Regions from separate parts of the Rhodoligotrophos defluvii genome, predicted to be linked through region 2. Evidence: predicted binding sites of a transcription regulator. Region 2 holds the regulator's gene; each other region holds the start of a gene.
What was found. Region 2 encodes LexA, which represses DNA repair genes until DNA is damaged. Its sites were predicted from a motif close to TGTTCNNNNTGTGTTCNG; they were not measured.
Positions count from the first base shown of each region.

Region 1: the regulator LexA is predicted to act here: its motif matches at 2,608-2,625, upstream of E4P09_RS18330 (YifB family Mg chelatase-like AAA ATPase).
Region 3: the regulator LexA is predicted to act here: its motif matches at 2,849-2,866, upstream of uvrA (excinuclease ABC subunit UvrA).
Region 4: the regulator LexA is predicted to act here: its motif matches at 1,698-1,715, upstream of E4P09_RS26475 (ImuA family protein).

Region 1 covers NZ_SZZM01000004.1:250,000-254,487, forward strand. Annotated here, with positions in the region: gene rpsA (30S ribosomal protein S1) at 1-1,485, opposite strand, end outside; gene cmk ((d)CMP kinase) at 1,664-2,365, opposite strand; gene E4P09_RS18330 (YifB family Mg chelatase-like AAA ATPase) at 2,684-4,216, shown strand.
Region 2 covers NZ_SZZM01000007.1:121,440-125,927, forward strand. Annotated here, with positions in the region: gene recA (recombinase RecA) at 581-1,654, shown strand; gene lexA (transcriptional repressor LexA) at 2,094-2,801, shown strand; gene E4P09_RS23145 (hypothetical protein) at 3,478-4,143, opposite strand.
Region 3 covers NZ_SZZM01000002.1:2,751-7,238, reverse strand. Annotated here, with positions in the region: gene uvrA (excinuclease ABC subunit UvrA) at 1-2,773, opposite strand, end outside; gene E4P09_RS09140 (single-stranded DNA-binding protein) at 3,245-3,721, shown strand; gene E4P09_RS09135 (hypothetical protein) at 4,022-4,450, shown strand.
Region 4 covers NZ_SZZM01000002.1:667,710-672,197, reverse strand. Annotated here, with positions in the region: gene E4P09_RS12235 (AAA family ATPase) at 1-1,673, shown strand, start outside; gene E4P09_RS26475 (ImuA family protein) at 1,955-2,917, shown strand; gene E4P09_RS12225 (Y-family DNA polymerase) at 2,799-4,427, shown strand; gene E4P09_RS12220 (error-prone DNA polymerase) at 4,424-4,488, shown strand, end outside.

The sequences.
Region 1 (4,488 bases), on a different contig from region 2:
GTCGGCGCGGCGGATGAAGGTGGTGAGGTCCGTATCGGCGATGCGCACGTCGATGCCGCCTTCCTTCACGCCGATGACCTCGCAGGTCACCACGTCGCCCTTCTTCAGGCCCTTCGCGGCGGAGGCCTCGATCGGGTCCTGCTGCAGCTGCTTGAACCCGAGGGAGATACGCTCCTTCTCCACATCCACGTCGAGCACGACCGCCTTCACCACATCGCCCTTCTTGTAGTCCTGGATCGCCTCCTCGCCGGGGCGGTTCCAGTCCATGTCGGACAAGTGCACCATGCCATCCACATCGCCGTCGAGCCCGATGAACAGGCCGAATTCGGTGATGTTCTTGATCTCGCCCTCGACCGTGCTGCCGACCGGATATTTCTCCGCGAAGGAATCCCACGGGTTGGGCAGGCACTGCTTGAGGCCCAGCGAGATGCGGCGCTTGTTCGGGTCGACCTCGAGAACCATCACCTCGACTTCCTGGCTGGTGGACAGGATCTTGCCGGGATGGACGTTCTTCTTGGTCCAACTCATCTCCGAGACGTGGACGAGGCCTTCCACCCCCTCCTCCAACTCGACGAAGGCGCCGTAGTCGGTGATGTTGGTGACGGTGCCGGTGACCTTCATGCCCACCGGATACTTCGCCTCAACACCTTCCCACGGATCCTTGTCCAGCTGCTTCATGCCGAGGCTGATGCGCTGGGTGTCGGAGTTGATCTTGATGATCTGCACCTTGACCGTCTGGCCCACCGTGAGCACGTCGGCGGGGTGATTGACCCGCTTCCACGAGATGTCGGTGACGTGCAGGAGGCCGTCGATGCCGCCCAGATCGACGAAGGCGCCGTAGTCGGTGATGTTCTTGACCACGCCCTCGACCACCTGGCCCTCAGACAGGCTCTGCACCAGCTCCGAACGCTGCTCGGCGCGGGTCTCCTCGAGAACCGCGCGGCGCGACACGACGATATTGCCGCGGCGCTTGTCCATCTTCAGGATCTGGAACGGCTGCGGCACGTTCATCAGCGGCGCGATGTCGCGGATCGGGCGGATGTCGACCTGGCTGCCGGGCAGGAAGGCCACGGCCCCGCCCAGGTCCACCGTGAACCCGCCCTTCACGCGGCCGAAAATATTGCCTTCCACGCGCTCATTGGCCTCGAAGGACTTCTCGAGCCGGATCCATGCCTCTTCGCGGCGCGCCTTCTCGCGCGAGAGCACCGCCTCGCCCATAGCGTTCTCGACGCGCTCGAGATAGACCTCGACCTCGTCGCCGACGTGCAGCTGATCCTCCTTGCCCGCGGTCATGAACTCCTTGAGGGGCACCCGCCCCTCGGTCTTCAGCCCGACATCGATGATGGCGAAGTCATTCTCGATCGAAACGACGCGGCCCTTGACCACGCTGCCTTCAGCAAAATCGGTGCTGCCGAAGCTTTCAGCCAGCAGTGCTTCGAAATCTTCCCGCGACGGGTGGAGCGAAGCAGCGTTTGCGTCAGTCATAAATCCTCATTCCAGTGACATTGCCCGGCTCGGGCAATCGGGTTTGCCCGCGGTAAGCCGCAGGACTTCCCATTCTGCTTCGCGGCCGCGGCGGGCCGCCTCGCACCAACGGGCTTGAACACTCACATCCTGTTCCGAATGCCCCTGCACGCCAGGGGCCAAGGGGTTTCGGAAAAGCTCAAGGGCGCGCCGGGCTCGCCGACACACCCAATCCCTTTCGCCGCGCGATGATGTCGACGGCCTGCCTGAACGCGGTTTCTATATCCAATTCCGTCGTGTCCAGCAAGACCGCGTCCTCCGCCTGCCTCAATGGCGCTTGGGCCCGGTTGCAGTCGCGCGCGTCACGATCCCTGAGCTCGGCCAGGACCGCCTCATATGTTATGCGCTCACCACGCGATTGCAACTCGGCATGACGGCGCCTGGCACGCTCCTCCACGCTGGCGGTCACGAAAAACTTCACGTCCGCCGCGGGGCAGACGACGGTGCCGATGTCGCGTCCGTCGAGCACCGCCCCCTCCTTGTCGTCCGGCGGCGAGGCGGCGAAGTTGCGCTGATAGTCCAGAAGCGCCGCGCGCACCTTCGGCATGGCCGCGACCACCGAGGCAACCCGCCCCACGGCCGTGCTGCGTAGCTCGTTCTCCTCGATCTTGGTCGCGCCGATCTGTCCCACCGCGAGCACCACCGCATCCTCGTCCGTCTCGTTGATCCCCGCGCGCAGCACGATCGCGGCCACGGCCCGATAGAGCGCGCCCGTGTCGAGATGGGCCAAATCGAAGGCCTGCGCCAGCTTGCGCGCCAAGGTGCCCTTGCCGCTGGCCGCTGGCCCGTCGAGGGCGATCACGAGCTTGCGCGCCTTTGGTGCCTTTGCCTCATTGCTCATCGAACAGCCCACCTCGGCGAAGGGATTTGCGTCCGGTCCAGCCGGTTTCCCACGTCTTCTAGAGCATTTTCGAGCGAAGTGGATACCGGTTCGCGTGAAGAAAATGCGACCAGGCAAGAACCTAGAGTGCTTCCGCGATCCGAAGAAGAGCGGAAGCGCTCTAGACAGAGGGCGCAGCGCTGTCGAGCCCGCCCCCGCGCTTGGCCCGATGTGCCGCGCGCGGACGTTCAGCGGACAGAGCATGTTCGCTTTTTGTTCTTGCATCGGCGCAGGGATTTGTTTACGATCCGCGTCAGTCGCTGTTCCGGGGGAAGTCCAGTGATCGCGCATGTCAGCACCGTCGCCTTCCAGGGCATAGAGGCCGTTCCGGTCGATGTACAGGTGCAGATCTCGCCGGGCTTTGTCGGCTTCACCATCGTCGGGCTGGCCGACAAGGCCGTGGCGGAGAGCCGCGAGCGGGTGCGCTCGGCTCTGATGGCGGTGGGCCTCGCGCTGCCGCCGAAGCGCATCACCGTCAATCTCGCACCGGCCGACCTGCCCAAGGAAGGCAGCCATTACGACCTGCCGATCGCCTTGGGGCTGCTCGCCGCCATGGGCGTGCTGCCGGTTGAAGCGCTGTCGCGTTATGTGGTGCTGGGGGAACTTTCGCTGGATGGTTCCATCAGCACGGTGGCGGGCACGCTGCCGGCTGCCGTCGCCGCCAATGCCGGCGGCCAGGGCGTCATCTGCCCGAAGTCGTGCGGTCCGGAAGCGGCCTGGGCCAGCGACGGCATGGACATTCTGGCGCCGGAAAGCTTGATCCAGCTGGTCAATCACTTCAAGGGCAGCCAGATGCTGTCGCGGCCGGCCGTGGCCTATGCGGAAGACGGCGGCCGTCTGCCCGACCTGCGCGACATCAAGGGGCAGGAAAGCGCCAAGCGGGCGCTCGAGGTTGCCGCGGCGGGCGGGCACAACATGCTGATGATCGGGCCGCCGGGTGCCGGCAAGTCGATGCTCGCGCAGCGCTTGCCGTCGATCCTGCCGCTCATGAGCCCGCGCGAGATGCTGGAGGTGAGCATGGTCGCGTCGGTGGCGGGCGAGCTTGCGGGCGGCCGCCTGGGCCGGCGGCGGCCGTTCCGGGCGCCGCATCATTCCGCGAGCCAGGCGGCGCTGGTCGGGGGCGGCTTGCGGGCACGGCCCGGCGAAATGAGCCTTGCCCATAACGGCGTGCTGTTTCTGGACGAGCTGCCGGAGTTTCAGACGCGGGTGCTTGAGGCCTTGCGGCAGCCGCTGGAAACGGGCGAGGTGGTGGTGGCGCGCGCGAACCATCACATCACCTATCCCGCGCGGTTCCAGCTGATTGCGGCGATGAACCCGTGCCGCTGCGGACGGGCAGGCGAGCCGGGCCACAGCTGCGCGCGAGGCCTGCGCTGCGCGGCCGAGTACCAGGCGCGCCTCTCGGGGCCGCTGCTCGACCGCATTGACATCGTGCTCGACGTGGCTCCGGTGCAGATCAGCGATCTGTCGCTGCCTCCGCCGCGCGAGGGTTCGGCCGACGTGGCGGAGCGGGTGGCCATGGCGCGTGCCCTTCAGCTGGAGCGGTTCGCGAGGCTCGACGCCCGTCACTTGCGCACCAATGCGGAGGCGGAGGGCGAGCTGCTGGAGGCCATGATCGATCTGGACCGCGCCGGCCAGCGGCTCCTGCAGGATGTGGCGGAGCGCATGGGCCTGTCGGCGCGCGGCTATCATCGGGTGCTGAAGCTGGCCCGCACCCTGGCCGATCTCGATGGCGGCGGAAAGATGGCGCGCAGCCATATCGCGGAGGCGTTGAGCTATCGAAACGAGATGCGGCCGCTAAGGCTGGCCGCCTGAAAGGCGATCTGCCGGCTGCGCCTCTTGGTGATGAGCGATGATGGCGTGCTTCCCACATCAGGCGCGGGCCGCACGTGCATGATGTTGCCATTGAAGGCCGTCCGAGTGGCGCGTTCCACATCCGGTCGCACGCGCGGCAGTTGTCCTGCCTCAAAATCGGCCGGACAAGATCATGCGAGTGCTCGTTAAATTTTGAATACAGATGCTCGCCAGTATCACGTCTTTGAATTTCTCGGGTTTGAGCTCCTGGAAACCGAAATATATTGCACGTG
Region 2 (4,488 bases):
TAGTGGGCGGAGAGCTGACGCGTAAACGGCTTTTCGATCAGAAAGTTCCATACTCCTTAGCAAACATTTACCGGGACCACTCTTCTTTTGCGATGCAGCATAAATAATCCGTAACCTAGACGCAAGACCCCCGCTGGCCGCCGAGACGCCTCGTTTTGGACTTGGTTTGGCCACCGACCATCTTTGGGGGAATCATGGGGACTGCGCAAACACTAAAAAGTTGTATTACGGGGATATTCACCGTATAAAGGTTGTGGTTGCGCCGTCTCAACGGTGCAGCGGCCTGGATCTGGTCCATTGCCGCCAAGCATCTCCGCCCCTCCCGGCTCCGCCGATGGTGCGGAGAGGGGTCGGGTGCCGCGCTTCTCTCTCCCCACTGGCGTCTGATTGTACTTGCAGCGCCCCTCGAACCGGCACCCGACCCCGTTCACGGGATTTCCACAAGAACCACCCATCCCATGGGAGCTGCTCCGGCGAAGGGACTTGTCAACAGAACAAAAATGAAACAAAATGCGTACACTTGCGGGGTGCACGCGGTTCCGTTGCGCGGCACAGACGCATGTGAAATAAGGAGCGCCAGATGTCGAGACCAGAATTACGGGTGATCGAGAGCGGGGCGATGGACAAGCAAAAGGCGCTCGAAGCGGCCCTCGGACAGATCGAGCGGCATTTCGGCAAGGGCTCCGTCATGAAGCTCGGGCAGGGCGACAAGGCGGTGGAGACCGAAGCCGTCTCGACCGGCTCGCTGGGGCTCGACATCGCGCTCGGCATCGGCGGCCTGCCGCGGGGCCGGGTGATCGAGATCTTCGGACCGGAATCGTCGGGCAAGACCACGCTCGCGCTTCACACGGTCGCCGAGGCGCAGAAGCGCGGCGGCATTTGTGCGTTCATCGACGCCGAGCATGCGCTTGATCCGGTCTATGCGCGCAAGCTGGGGGTCAATCTCGACGAGTTGCTGATTTCGCAGCCGGATACGGGCGAGCAGGCGCTGGAGATCGCCGATACGCTGGTGCGCTCGGGCGCCATCGAGGTCCTGGTCATCGATTCGGTCGCCGCGCTCACGCCCAAGGCCGAGCTCGACGGCGAAATGGGCGAAAGCCTGCCCGGTCTGCAGGCACGTCTGATGAGTCAGGCGCTGCGCAAGCTCACGGGCTCGATTTCCAAGTCCAATTGCATGGTGATCTTCATCAATCAGATTCGGATGAAGATCGGCGTCATGTTCGGCAATCCCGAGACCACCACGGGCGGCAACGCGCTCAAGTTCTACGCCTCGGTGCGTCTGGATATCCGCCGGATCGGCGCGATCAAAGACCGGGACAGCGTGGTGGGGAACCAGACTCGGGTAAAGGTGGTCAAGAACAAGGTGGCGCCGCCGTTCAAGCAGGTGGAGTTCGACATCATGTATGGCGAGGGCATTTCCAAGACGGGCGAATTGCTCGATCTCGGTGTCACCGCCGGCATCATCGAGAAGTCCGGCTCCTGGTTCTCCTATAATTCGGAGCGAATCGGGCAGGGGCGGGAGAACGCCAAGAGTTTTCTAAAGGCCAACCCGGACATTGCGGCGCAGATCGAGCAGGCAATCCGGAGCAATGCGGGGCTGGTGGCGAGCTCGCTCTTGCGGGGCGAGGAGAGCGACGCGGTCGATCTCGATTGAGCAGCCCGCCCGGGCTTGGGGCTGTTGCCGATCACGCCGGTCCAAGCGGCGGGATGATGCTCGTGAGGTCGGGTGCTGCCGTGCGGGCGCCCCCGATCGTGGTTGTGTTTCGGTCGTTGGTTGCTCATGTCACGACCGCCGGTCTTTTCGGGCCGACCGGCGTCGGGCGGATGCTGATCGGCTCCGGACGGTTCGGCTCGATCTCTTGCGACATGCCGATGGTTGACCCGCCCGCCCCTTATTGCGGATCTCCCTGTGCTGGGGCCGCCAGACCGTGGGCGGGATTGGGCAGCTTTCAAGGCTTCGAGCCTGCAAATTTACGCCGCCTTAACCTTGCCGAACATATATAGAACGCGTATAAGGGTTTCGTCTTTGTTCTCTTTCGAGTCGGCGGCCGTTTTCAAATCGTTCGCCGCTCGCCAGCCGGGATTGGCCTGATATGCTGACGCGCAAGCAACACGAGCTTCTGATGTTCATTCACGAGCGCCTCAAGGAAGCTGGTGTGCCGCCTTCGTTCGAGGAGATGAAGGAGGCGCTGGACCTGCGGTCCAAATCCGGCATTCACCGCCTGATCACCGCTCTGGAAGAGCGGGGCTTCATTCGCCGTTTGCCGCACCGGGCACGGGCGCTCGAAGTTGTCCGGCTGCCTGATAGCCATGCGGGCAGCCTGGGTTCGTCTGCACCCAAGCGCTTCAGCCCCAATGTGATCGAAGGATCTCTGGGGAAGGTGCGCCCCACGGCGGGCGGCGACAAGGACTCGCTGACCCCGGCCATCGTTCCGGTCATGGGGCGCATCGCGGCCGGCGTGCCGGTCGATGCGATTCAGGATCATACCCACAACATCGCCGTGCCGCCCGATCTCTTGGGAAGCGGCGAGCATTTCGCCTTAGAAGTCAGAGGCGATTCCATGGTCGATGCGGGTATACTGGAGGGTGACACGGTTCTTATCCGGCGCGCCGATCACGCCAATAACGGCGAGATCGTGGTTGCTCTGGTGGACCGGGAGGAGGCGACCCTCAAGCGGCTTCGGCGCAAGGGCGATTCCATCGCTCTGGAAGCCGCGAACCCGGCCTATGAGACCCGCATTTTCGGCCCCGACCGGGTGCGTATCCAGGGCAAGCTCGTCGCGCTGATCCGGCGGTATTAGGGCTGGGGATTGCCGCATTATGAGCTTTGGGGCGTGCGATGCCTTGTGCTCAAGGGAGGTAGCGAGATACCGCTGGCTTTCCGTCATGGCCTCTGTGTGGACTGCCGCGCGCGGCAGTGACGCAAGTTGCTGGTGTCGTTGGAAAAAAGGTCATGGCTTGGCTCCGCTGGGCCGTCAGGGCCAAAGCAGACACTGATGCGGGCTGCCGAGCAGCCTTCACAGTCCGCCCGTCGTATTCAACTCCCCGAGCGCAATCGAGAGGTGTGAGTCCGGCTCCATTAGGGAAGGGGCGCGGGGCCATCCCCACGCTCCTCAATTCGACGGGGCGTGGTCATTGGGGTGATCACCAGGCAAGGCCAACGATCTGCGCCAGGGAACCGGAGATCCACGAGGGGAACGCGGACACTGGTTTTCGGAGAAGGACTACGCCCAACGCGGGATTCGCAGGATTGGAGCGGGATGGCGGTTCAACGAACCATCATCCCGTTCTAGAGCTGTTCCGCTTTTCTTTGAATCGCGGAACCGCTTCAGGTTCTTGCTTGGTCGCATTTTCTTCACGCGAACCGGCATCCCCTTCGCTCGAGAATGCTTTGGGAATTGATCCCGGAGGGGAACAGGCAATTTGGGGAACGCGGGTCGCGAGCGCACCACGCGGGGTCACGCCGCCAATCGAGGCTCAGGCGAGAACCAGGAGATCCGACGTTCCCTCGGCGGCGTGAGCGGAATGAAATTCGCCATGGGTCTCCTCGCGGAGGTCACTCTCGTCGTTCTGCTTGGGCGTGCGGACGCGGCTTGCAAGGGCCATCGCCGAACAAGGGCGGCCGATGGCGTGAAGGCCGTCGCAAATCTTCTTAAGCAGGGCGGGATTGATCGGCAATTCGAGATGGGGATGATAGACAGGCATCCGCTCGGTGCTTTCATGTGCCGTCGCAGGCTGGGCGGGCAGGTCTGCACTTGTGGTTGCCGCTTCCTGCCGAGCTGTTTCCTCTTCAGGTTCGAGGCCTGACCATAGGACCAGCGCGGAGAGCATGGCCTCCGCAATCCCGGCATCTCCTGCGGATGGCAAAGCCTCGGCCGTCTCGTCTTCTTCGTTTGCGAAAGCCCTGTCGTCGGCGACTGCCAGGATCGCAGGCGCGACGAGCGGCAGCTGCTCGGGAATCGCGTTCTCATGCGATGGTTCCGCCGGGGCAAGCGGAAGCTCGACGGCGGTGGCGGTCTCGTTTGGCGCGCCCACGTGGTCTTGGTCGGCGTCGGAGCCGCCAAACAGGCTGAAGCCGAGCTTTACGAGCAGTCGAATGGGAAAGAACAACTCCGCGGCTGTAGCGAGTTGGTGCATCATCATTTGCGCTCCCGTTTAGGACGGGGGGAGCCAATAACTAGCCATTTGGGCAAGAAGGCGAAGGCATTGGATCGCTCCCATGGCCATGAAAGATGCCACAGGTGCCAAACTACACCCGGAACGCGAAGCCGCGTTGCCGGGCATCAAAGAAAATGATCCCGGCGAACGCGTACAGCCTCCGTGTCCAATCAGATCAACGGCCAGATGTCGATAAAGGGAAGCTTATCCCACATCGGGAGCCCCGGTCCGCATGCGCCGGCATCGCCGGCCGCGGCCTCTTCGGTTTGCCGGCACGATGGTGTTTCATCGGCCGGCGCCGTCGCGCGCCGCCACTCCGTGATGACTCTT
Region 3 (4,488 bases), on a different contig from region 2:
CCTCGGGACCTAAATCGATGATCCAGTCGGCGGTCTTGATCACCTCGAGATTATGCTCGATGACCACCACGCTGTTGCCCTGCTCCACCAGCTCGTGCAGCACCTCCAGGAGCTTTGCCACGTCATGGAAATGCAGCCCGGTGGTCGGTTCATCCAGAATGTACAAGGTGCGGCCTGTGGCACGCCGCGACAGCTCCTTGGCGAGCTTGACGCGCTGCGCCTCGCCGCCGGAGAGGGTGGTGGCCTGCTGTCCCACCTTGATATAGCCAAGACCGACGCGGTCGAGCGTTTCCATCTTCTCGCGCACGGCCGGCACGGCCTTGAAGAACTCCTTCGCCTCGGCCACCGTCATGTCGAGCACATCGGAGATGGACTTGCCCTTGAACTTCACCTCCAGGGTCTCGCGGTTGTAGCGGTGCCCGTGGCAGACGTCGCAGGTGACATAGACGTCCGGCAGGAAATGCATCTCGATCTTGATCAGACCGTCGCCCTGGCAGGCCTCGCAGCGCCCGCCCTTGACATTGAAGGAGAAGCGCCCCGGCTGGTAACCGCGGGCCTTTGCCTCGGGCAGGCCGGCAAACCATTCGCGGATCGGCGTGAAGGCGCCGGTATAGGTGGCCGGATTTGACCGGGGCGTGCGGCCGATCGGCGACTGGTCGATATCGATGATCTTGTCCAACAGTTCGAGCCCGTCGATCCGGTCGTGGGCGCCCGGCTGCTCGCGGCTGCTCATCAGCTTGCGCGCGGCTGCGCGGTACAGCGTGTCGATGGTGAAGGTCGACTTGCCGGAGCCCGAGACGCCGGTGACGCAGGTGAAGAGGCCGAGCGGGATTTCAGCGCTCACATTCTTCAGGTTGTTCGAGCGTGCGCCCACCACCTTGAGCATTCTGTTCTTGCTCGGCTTGCGCCGCTGGCGCGGCACGGGAACCTGCATCATGCCGGTGAGATATTGGCCGGTGAGGCTATGGGGCGAGGCCATGACCTGCTCGGGCGTGCCCTGGGCCACGATCTCGCCGCCATGCACGCCCGCGCCCGGGCCGATATCCACGACATGGTCGGCCAGGCGGATCGCATCCTCGTCATGCTCGACCACGATTACCGTGTTGCCCAGGTCGCGCAGGCGCTTGAGCGTGTCGAGCAGCCGCGCATTATCGCGCTGATGCAGGCCGATCGAGGGCTCGTCGAGCACATAGAGCACCCCGGTGAGCCCGGAACCGATCTGGCTCGCCAGCCTGATGCGCTGGCTCTCGCCGCCGGAAAGGGTGCCGGAATTGCGCGAGAGCGTGAGGTAATCCAGACCCACGTCCACCAGGAACCGCAGCCGCTCCCGGATCTCCTTGAGGATGCGTCCGGCGATCTCCTGCTGCTTGGGCGTGAACGAGACCTCGATCGAATCGAACCAGGCCTGCGCCTCGCGAATGGATTTTTCCGTGGCTTGGCCGATATGCAGGCCTGCGATCTTGACCGCGAGCGCCTGTGGCTTCAGGCGATAGCCCCCGCACGCTTCGCAGGGGTGATCCGATTGGAAGCGCGAGAGCTCCTCACGCACCCAGGATGATTCCGTTTCGTGCCAGCGGCGCTCGATATTGGTGACGACCCCTTCGAAGACCTTATGGGTCTTGTAGCTGCGCACGCCGTCATTATAGACGAAGGTGATTTCTTCCGGCGCCGAACCGTAGAGGATCACATTGCGCACGCTCTCCGGCAGCTCTTGCCAGGGCGTGTCCATGCTAACGCCGTAATGCTTGGCGAGGGCCTCGAGGGTCTGCACGTAATAAGGGGAGGTATTGCCGGTTCTCGCCCATGGCAGCACGGCGCCGCGGCGCAGGGAAAGGCTGGGGTCCGGCACGACGAGCTCGCCCTCGAACTTGAGTTCCGTTCCCAGTCCGTCGCAGCGCGGGCAGGCGCCATACGGGTTGTTGAAGGAGAAGAGCCGCGGCTCGATCTCATCGATGGTGAAGCCCGACACCGGGCAGGCGAAGCGCTCGGAGAACGTCACCCGGCGCGGATTGCCCCGTTCGTCCCTTTCATCCGCATGTTCGGCGATGGCGATGCCGTCGGCGAGGCCGAGCGCGGTCTGCAGGCTGTCCGCCAGCCGGCCGGCAATGTCCGGGCGCACGACGATTCGGTCGACCACCACGTCGATATCGTGCTTGAACTTCTTGTCCAAGGCGGGCGCATCTTCGATCTCATGGAACTCGCCATCGATCTTGACCCGCTGGAAACCCTGCTTCTGCAGCTCCGCCAACTCTTTCCTGTACTCGCCCTTGCGGCCGCGCACAACGGGGGCGAGCAGATACAGCCGTGTGCCTTCCGGCATCTCCAGGATGCGGTCGACCATCTGAGAAATGGTCTGGCTCTCGATGGGAAGCCCGGTCGCGGGGGAATAGGCAATGCCAACCCGCGCGAACAGCAGCCGCATATAGTCATAAATCTCGGTCACCGTGCCGACGGTGGAGCGTGGATTGCGCGAGGTGGTCTTCTGCTCGATGGAGATGGCGGGCGAGAGCCCGTCGATCTGATCGACATCGGGCTTCTGCATCATCTCGAGGAACTGTCGCGCATAGGCCGACAGCGATTCCACATAGCGACGCTGGCCCTCCGCATAGATCGTGTCGAAAGCGAGGGACGACTTGCCGGAACCCGACAGCCCGGTGAACACGATCAGCTTGTCGCGCGGAAGCTCGAGCGAGATGTTCTTGAGGTTGTGCTCCCGCGCGCCCTGGATGGACAGGACCTTACGCGAAGAGGAGGGGCCAAGATCGTTGCTCATGGGTGTGACATTTCCACAAGGCGACGACAGGCCGTGCTTGTCGCCCTGACAGCGCTCCGCCCGCCGGATTGCGGTTGGAACAATACAAGAACAAAATTCCCGATGGACGTCAATGGTGCATGTTGCGACCGTTGCGCCGCTGGAACGTAGTGGCCCGGCCTGGCTTTGGCAATGCGGCCTTTCGGAGACGGCGCCGCGTCGCGAGAGTTCAGGCTGCAGGGACAATGCAAGTCATTCAAAAGAAACGCCGACCTGTTTCTTCCGACGACGGCGGATTGTGTGAGTTTTCCCCAGACGCAAAATGCCGTTCAGGAAAAGCATTGCGTGAGGAAGCAGGATGTCATAGAACAAAAAGGAAACAAATGCGCGGATGGGGGCCTTCCTGTGGGAACAGGGGACCGGGGGTGGTGAATGCCCGGCAAGCGCGCTAGGGTGGCGGCAAACAGGACGTGTGCCGAAAGGAGAAGTCTCATGGCAGGTTCGGTGAACAAGGTGATCCTCATCGGCAATCTCGGAAAGGATCCCGAAATCCGGCACACCAAGGATGGTCGCCCGGTCGCGTCGTTCAGCCTGGCGACGACGGAGAATTGGCGCGACCGCCAGAGCGGCGAACGCAAGGAGCGGACGGAGTGGCACAACATCGTGATCTTCAGCGAGGGCTTGTGCAAGGTTGCCGAGCAATACCTGAAGAAGGGGTCCAAGGTTTATGTGGAAGGGCAGCTGCAGACCCGGAAATGGCAGGATCAGAACGGCAATGACCGCTACACCACCGAGGTGGTGCTCCAAGGTTTCAACGCGACTTTGACGATGCTGGATGGTCGACCGGGAGCGGGAGGGGATGTGCAGGACATTGCCGGCGACTTCGGCCGTTCCGGCCCGATGGATCGCGGCCAGCGCCGTCCTGCGCAGAGCTTCTCCGAAGAGCTTGACGACGAGGTGCCGTTCTAATCCTTTGCTTGAGCGTTGATCTTTGCCGAAAACCGGTTCCCAACGTTTTGCTACCCGCGGACCTTCGGTTCGGGGATCACGCTAACGGCGCGCATCTGCCGAGGGCTTTGATCTTCGGTCGCGACGGGGCGACCCAGACGCGTTGCCCAAGCCTCATATTGGTTTCTGCTAACCTTTTCATTGGACGATCAGGCGCATAGTCGGTTTGGGTTGGGTGCTCAGGCTGGCATGCGATTGTCGAGACGATGGGAGTTGGGCATGCGCTGTGCCGTTCTCTTGGTCATGTTGATGCTTGGTCCAATGAACGCTGCGGTGGCTCAGCAGGCAGCCGGCGGACAGCCGGAAGCAGAGCTGTCGTCAGGGCAGGCCGCTGCGCAGGCGCCCGACCGGCGGGCAGGGGCGAGCTCGCAGCCGACACCTGCTGCACTGCCCGCTCAGCCCATGACCGGCCGGATGCTGAGGGCGCTGTTCCCTGGCAAGTTCGAGGCCGTGTGGAAGAACCGGCGCACGCTTATCATCGGTGCGGACGCGGACGGACGGCTGAAGGGTTACTCGGACGGCAAGTATGATGCCGGACGATGGGAAATCAGCGGCAACAAGCTCTGCATCTCCTTCGCGGTGTGGACGGGCGGAGATCGCAAATGTGGCGAGGTCTATCGCGGCGATGGCTGGTTCATGGGGCTGTTGAACAAGAAGGGCGAGGCTCATCTGCGGTTCAGGAAGCGCTAAGCCCCGCGGCCTGGGGATGATCTTCATTTCGCTTGATA
Region 4 (4,488 bases), on a different contig from region 2:
TGACTGCCGAGGGCGAGCGGCTGGAGGATGAGGAGCGCCAGCTGCAGCGTATCGTTTCGGTGGCCGAGCGGGCCGCTTCTCGCGATTTGCTGCAGCAGCGCCAGCGGCAGCTTGCCGATCTTGCCCGGCGCCAGCAGGAGAATGCGGCCGCTTTGCGCGCCAACCCGGCCAGCACGGCGGTGATTGCCAGGTTGGATGAGATCGAGCGCGATCTCGAGATGATCTCGGCCCGGCTCATGGCCGCAGCGCCCCAGGTGTCGATCATGCCGGGGCCGGCGGGGGCTGGTCTCATCCAACTCGATGGCGCCGCTGTGGACGGCGCCTTGCACCGTTCGGCGCTGGAGCCGATGACCATCAAGGTGGGGGGCGATGGTGGCGAGATCGCGACCATCACGATAATGCCGGCCATGGCGAGCCTCGCGGCCGACCGCAAGAAGCAGCAAGCGCTGCAGGCCGATTTGGCGGCCCTATTGGCCGAGCTCGATTTCGCGGATGCGGATGCATTGCGCGCGGACCGGGCCCGCCGGCAGGAGCTGGAGGTGGAGGCGCGCAGCCTGCAGGCGGAGGCAAAGGGGCTGGGCCTCGGCCAGGAAACGGCAGCGGCCGCCGCCGAGCGGGTCGGCCGCGAGATCGAGGACATCGAGGCGAGCCTTGCTCGGACCTTGTCGGAGCTTGGTTTGGTCGCCCTGTCATCGCCCGAGGATCTGGAGCGGCGGCAGGCTGCCGTCCAGCAGGGGCGGGACGAGATCCGGCGCAAACGGGCAAGCCTGGACGGGATGCTGGCGGCGCAGAACGAGATCCTGGCCGGCATTGCCGACCAGCGCGGGCGATTGCAGGGCACCGAAGCGGAAATCCGCAACAGGTTCGCCGCCGATCTGGCGGTGCTTCCCGATGAAGAGCGCGACCAGCGGCTTGGCGAATTGCAGGAGGCCTGCCACCGGGCGGACGAGGCGCACCGCCTCAAGGTGGCGGCCCTGGAAGCGCAGCGGCGCTCGGCGCCTTCGCCGGAGGAATGCGAGCGGCTGCGGATCCGGGTGACGCGGCTGGAAGAGGCGCTCGAAAACCGCAAGGCGCAGATTGCGCAGCTCGACCGGGAGATCGCCCATCTGGAAGGGCAGATCCAGAGCGCGGGCGGCGACGGCATCGGCGAGAAGGTGGAAACATTAAGGGCGCAGCGGGATCTGGAGATGCGCGAGGTGGAGCGGCAATGGGCGCGGGCGGCCAGCCTGCAGCTGCTGCGCGATACGATCGAGGATTGCTACAAGGCGCAGCGCGACCGGCTGCATGCGCCGCTGCAGCGGCATTTGCGGCCGCTGGTGAACGATGTGTTCCCCGCAGCGGAGCTCGCCCTAGGCGACGGCTTTGCGGTGGCCGGGCTCAAGCGGGCCGGCCCGGAGGCGGAGGGGTTCGACCGCCTTTCCGCCGGCACCCAGGAGCAGATCGCGGTGCTGGTGCGGCTGGCCATGGGCGCCATGTTGGCCGAGCGGGGGCATGAGGTGCCGATCGTGCTCGACGACGCGCTGGTCTATTCCGACGACGACCGCATCGAGCGCATGTTCGATGCCCTGAACCGGGCGGGCCGCAGACAGCAGGTCATCGTGCTGACATGCCGCATGCGGACTTTTTCGCGGCTCGGCGGCAATACCCTGTCGATAGTTCAGGGACTGGATTGACTCTTTCCGGTCTTGCGCGTTTACTAGAACAAAATAGGAACACGAGAATGTCTGCCAAGCATGAAACGCTTGCCGGGCTGCGGCGGTGTTTGGCCGAAATCGAGGCAGCCACTTGGAGTGGTCCGGCACATGATACAGAGATTGATCCAGCACATGATACAGAGATTGAGGTCCCCTGTCCGGGTATAGAGATTGGAGCGCCCCGCCTGGGTATAGAGATTGGAGCACCTCACCCGGATAGAGAGATTGAAGCGTCCCGCCCGGTTCAGGGCATCAGGCATGTGCTGGGTGCCGCCCCCTCGCCGCGCGAGGCCAGGCTGTGGGGAGATCAGCGCCGTGGTGCTTTGGCCGGCCGGAGGAAGCCCAAGCATGGCTTTGGCGCGCTGATCGCTTCCATGCGGAAGCATGCGGCAAGGTCTGCTATCGGCACGGCCGCTCCCGGACTGGATGCGCAGGATGAGGCGGGCAAGGTATCCTTCGGGATGCCTCATATCGATGAGGCGATCGGCGGCGGGCTGCCGCGGGGCGCGTTGCACGAGGTGTTTGGGGCCCGCGCGGCCGATGGGGTTGCGGCCGCTGCCTTCGGCCTGGGCCTTGCCTGCCGGGCAAGCGGGGCCGACCGGCCTATTCTATGGGTGCGCCAGGACATGGTGGCCCGCGAATATGGCGAGCTCTATGGGCCCGGGCTCCAGGAATTCGGCCTTTCGCCGGAGAAGATGGTCCTGGTGCGGCTGCGCGATGGGCTCCAGGCCTTGCGGGCCGGGCATGAGGCGCTGCGGTGCTCGGCTTTGGGGGCCGTGGTGATCGAGCTGTGGGGGAACCCCAAGGCGCTCGATCTGCGGGCAACGCAGAAGCTCGCCCGCGCGGCGGCACGCTCGCGGGTGAGCGTGTTCCTGATCCGCATCATGGGGCAAGCCCAGCCCAGCGCCGCCTTGAGCCGCTGGTCCGTTGCGGCCCTGCGCTCTGGCCCGCCGGAGCTCAGCCTAAAGGATGTGATCGGAAAGGAAGCGCCGATGGGCGCGCCGGCATCGGCCCTGTTCGGGCCGGGCTTGCCGGCCTTCCGGCTGGACCTGTTGCGGCACCGGGCCGGCTTTCCGCCACGATGCTGGCATGTGGAGTGGAACTGTGAGCGACTCATTTTCCAGGAACCGGCGCTATCTCGCGCTGTGGCTGCCCTTCCTGCCGACCGACCGGCTGCACCGGGAGGCCCGGTTGCGCCGCTCGTCTGGCGCCGGGCCGGCTGAGGACCGGGGCATTGGCGCCAGGAGCGGCAGGCGCCCGCTGGTGGTGCTGACACGAGCCAAGAATGCGCTGCGCATTGCCCATGCGGATCAGGCGGCCCTGGGCTTGGGGCTTCATCCGGGCCTGACCCTGGCGGATGCGCGCGCCCGGGTGGCCGATGTCGCCACGGTGGACGAGGACCCGGCGGCGGATCAGGCCGCGCTGGAGCGGATTGCCGACTGGTGCATCCGCTATACGCCGCTGGTGGGGCTGGATGGGACGGACGGGGTGATGCTCGACATCACCGGCTGCGCGCATCTCTTCGGCGGCGAGGCGGTGCTGCGGGATGATGTGGCCAGGCGTCTGCAGGCCATGGGCTTCACGAGCTTCAGCGCCATTGCCGGAACGCCCGATGCGGCCCGGGCGCTGGCCCGTTTCGCCAGAGGCGGCATTCTGGCGCCGGGCCGCGAGGCGACGGCCTTGCGGCCTCTGCCGGTGGCGGCGCTGGGCATTGCGCCGGACCTGGTGCTGGCTCTGAGCCGGGCGGGGCTCAAGACCATTGCCGATCTTGAGGATAGGCCGCGCAATCCGTTGGTGGCCCGGTTCGGCAAGGATGTGGCGGAGCGGCTTGCCCGCGTGCTCGGCGAGATGGACCACCCGATCTCGCCGCGCCGGCCGGTGCCCGCCTTCATGGCCGAGCGCCGCTTTGCCGAACCGGTGGTGCGTGCCGAGGACATCTCGGCCACCCTGAACGGGCTTGCGGAGGAACTCGGCGCCTTGCTGGAACGGGACGGGGCAGGTGGCCGCGGTTTCGAGGCCAGCTTCTTCCGGGCGGACGGGGATGTGCGCCATATCGCCGTCTCGGCCGGGCGCCCGCTGCGCGATGCCGGGGCGATCACCCGGCTGTTCGCGGAGCGGCTTGCCTCTCTGGCGGACCCGATCGATGCGGGCTTCGGCTTCGATGTGATCCGCCTGGCCGCCTGCGCCACGGAACAGGCCGATGCGGCGCAGATCGGCTTTGACGGCCGCACGCGGGAGGACGAGGCGGTGGCCGCGCTGATCGACCGCCTGTCCGCCCGGTTCGGCGAGAGCCATGTGCTGCGCTTCGTGCCGCAGGACAGCCATATCCCCGAACGCCGGGTGAGGCTGCTGCCGGCCATCGCGCCGGCGGAGGCTGCCCTGGCCGGAGCGGCCCTGGCCGAGAGGTCTGGCGCCCGCGAGCCCCAGCTGCCTTTGCGCCTGTTCGACCCGCCCGAGCCGGTGGAGACCATGGCCGAGGTGCCGGACGGGCCGCCCAAGCAGTTCCGCTGGCGGCGCATCCTGCACGAGGTGGTGGCAGCGGAAGGGCCGGCCCGGATCGCGCCCGAATGGTGGCGGCGCGAGGGCGACACCGATGAGGAGGGCAAAAGCTTGACCCGCGATTATTTTCGCATCGAGGACCAGGAGGGCCATCGCTTCTGGCTTTATCGCGAGGGCCTCTATGAACGGGAGACCGGCCGGCCCCGCTGGTATCTGCACGGGATTTTCGCATGAGCGCCGCAGCCCAGGCTTATGCGGAGCTTGCCTGCGCGTCGAACTTCTCGTTCCTGCACGG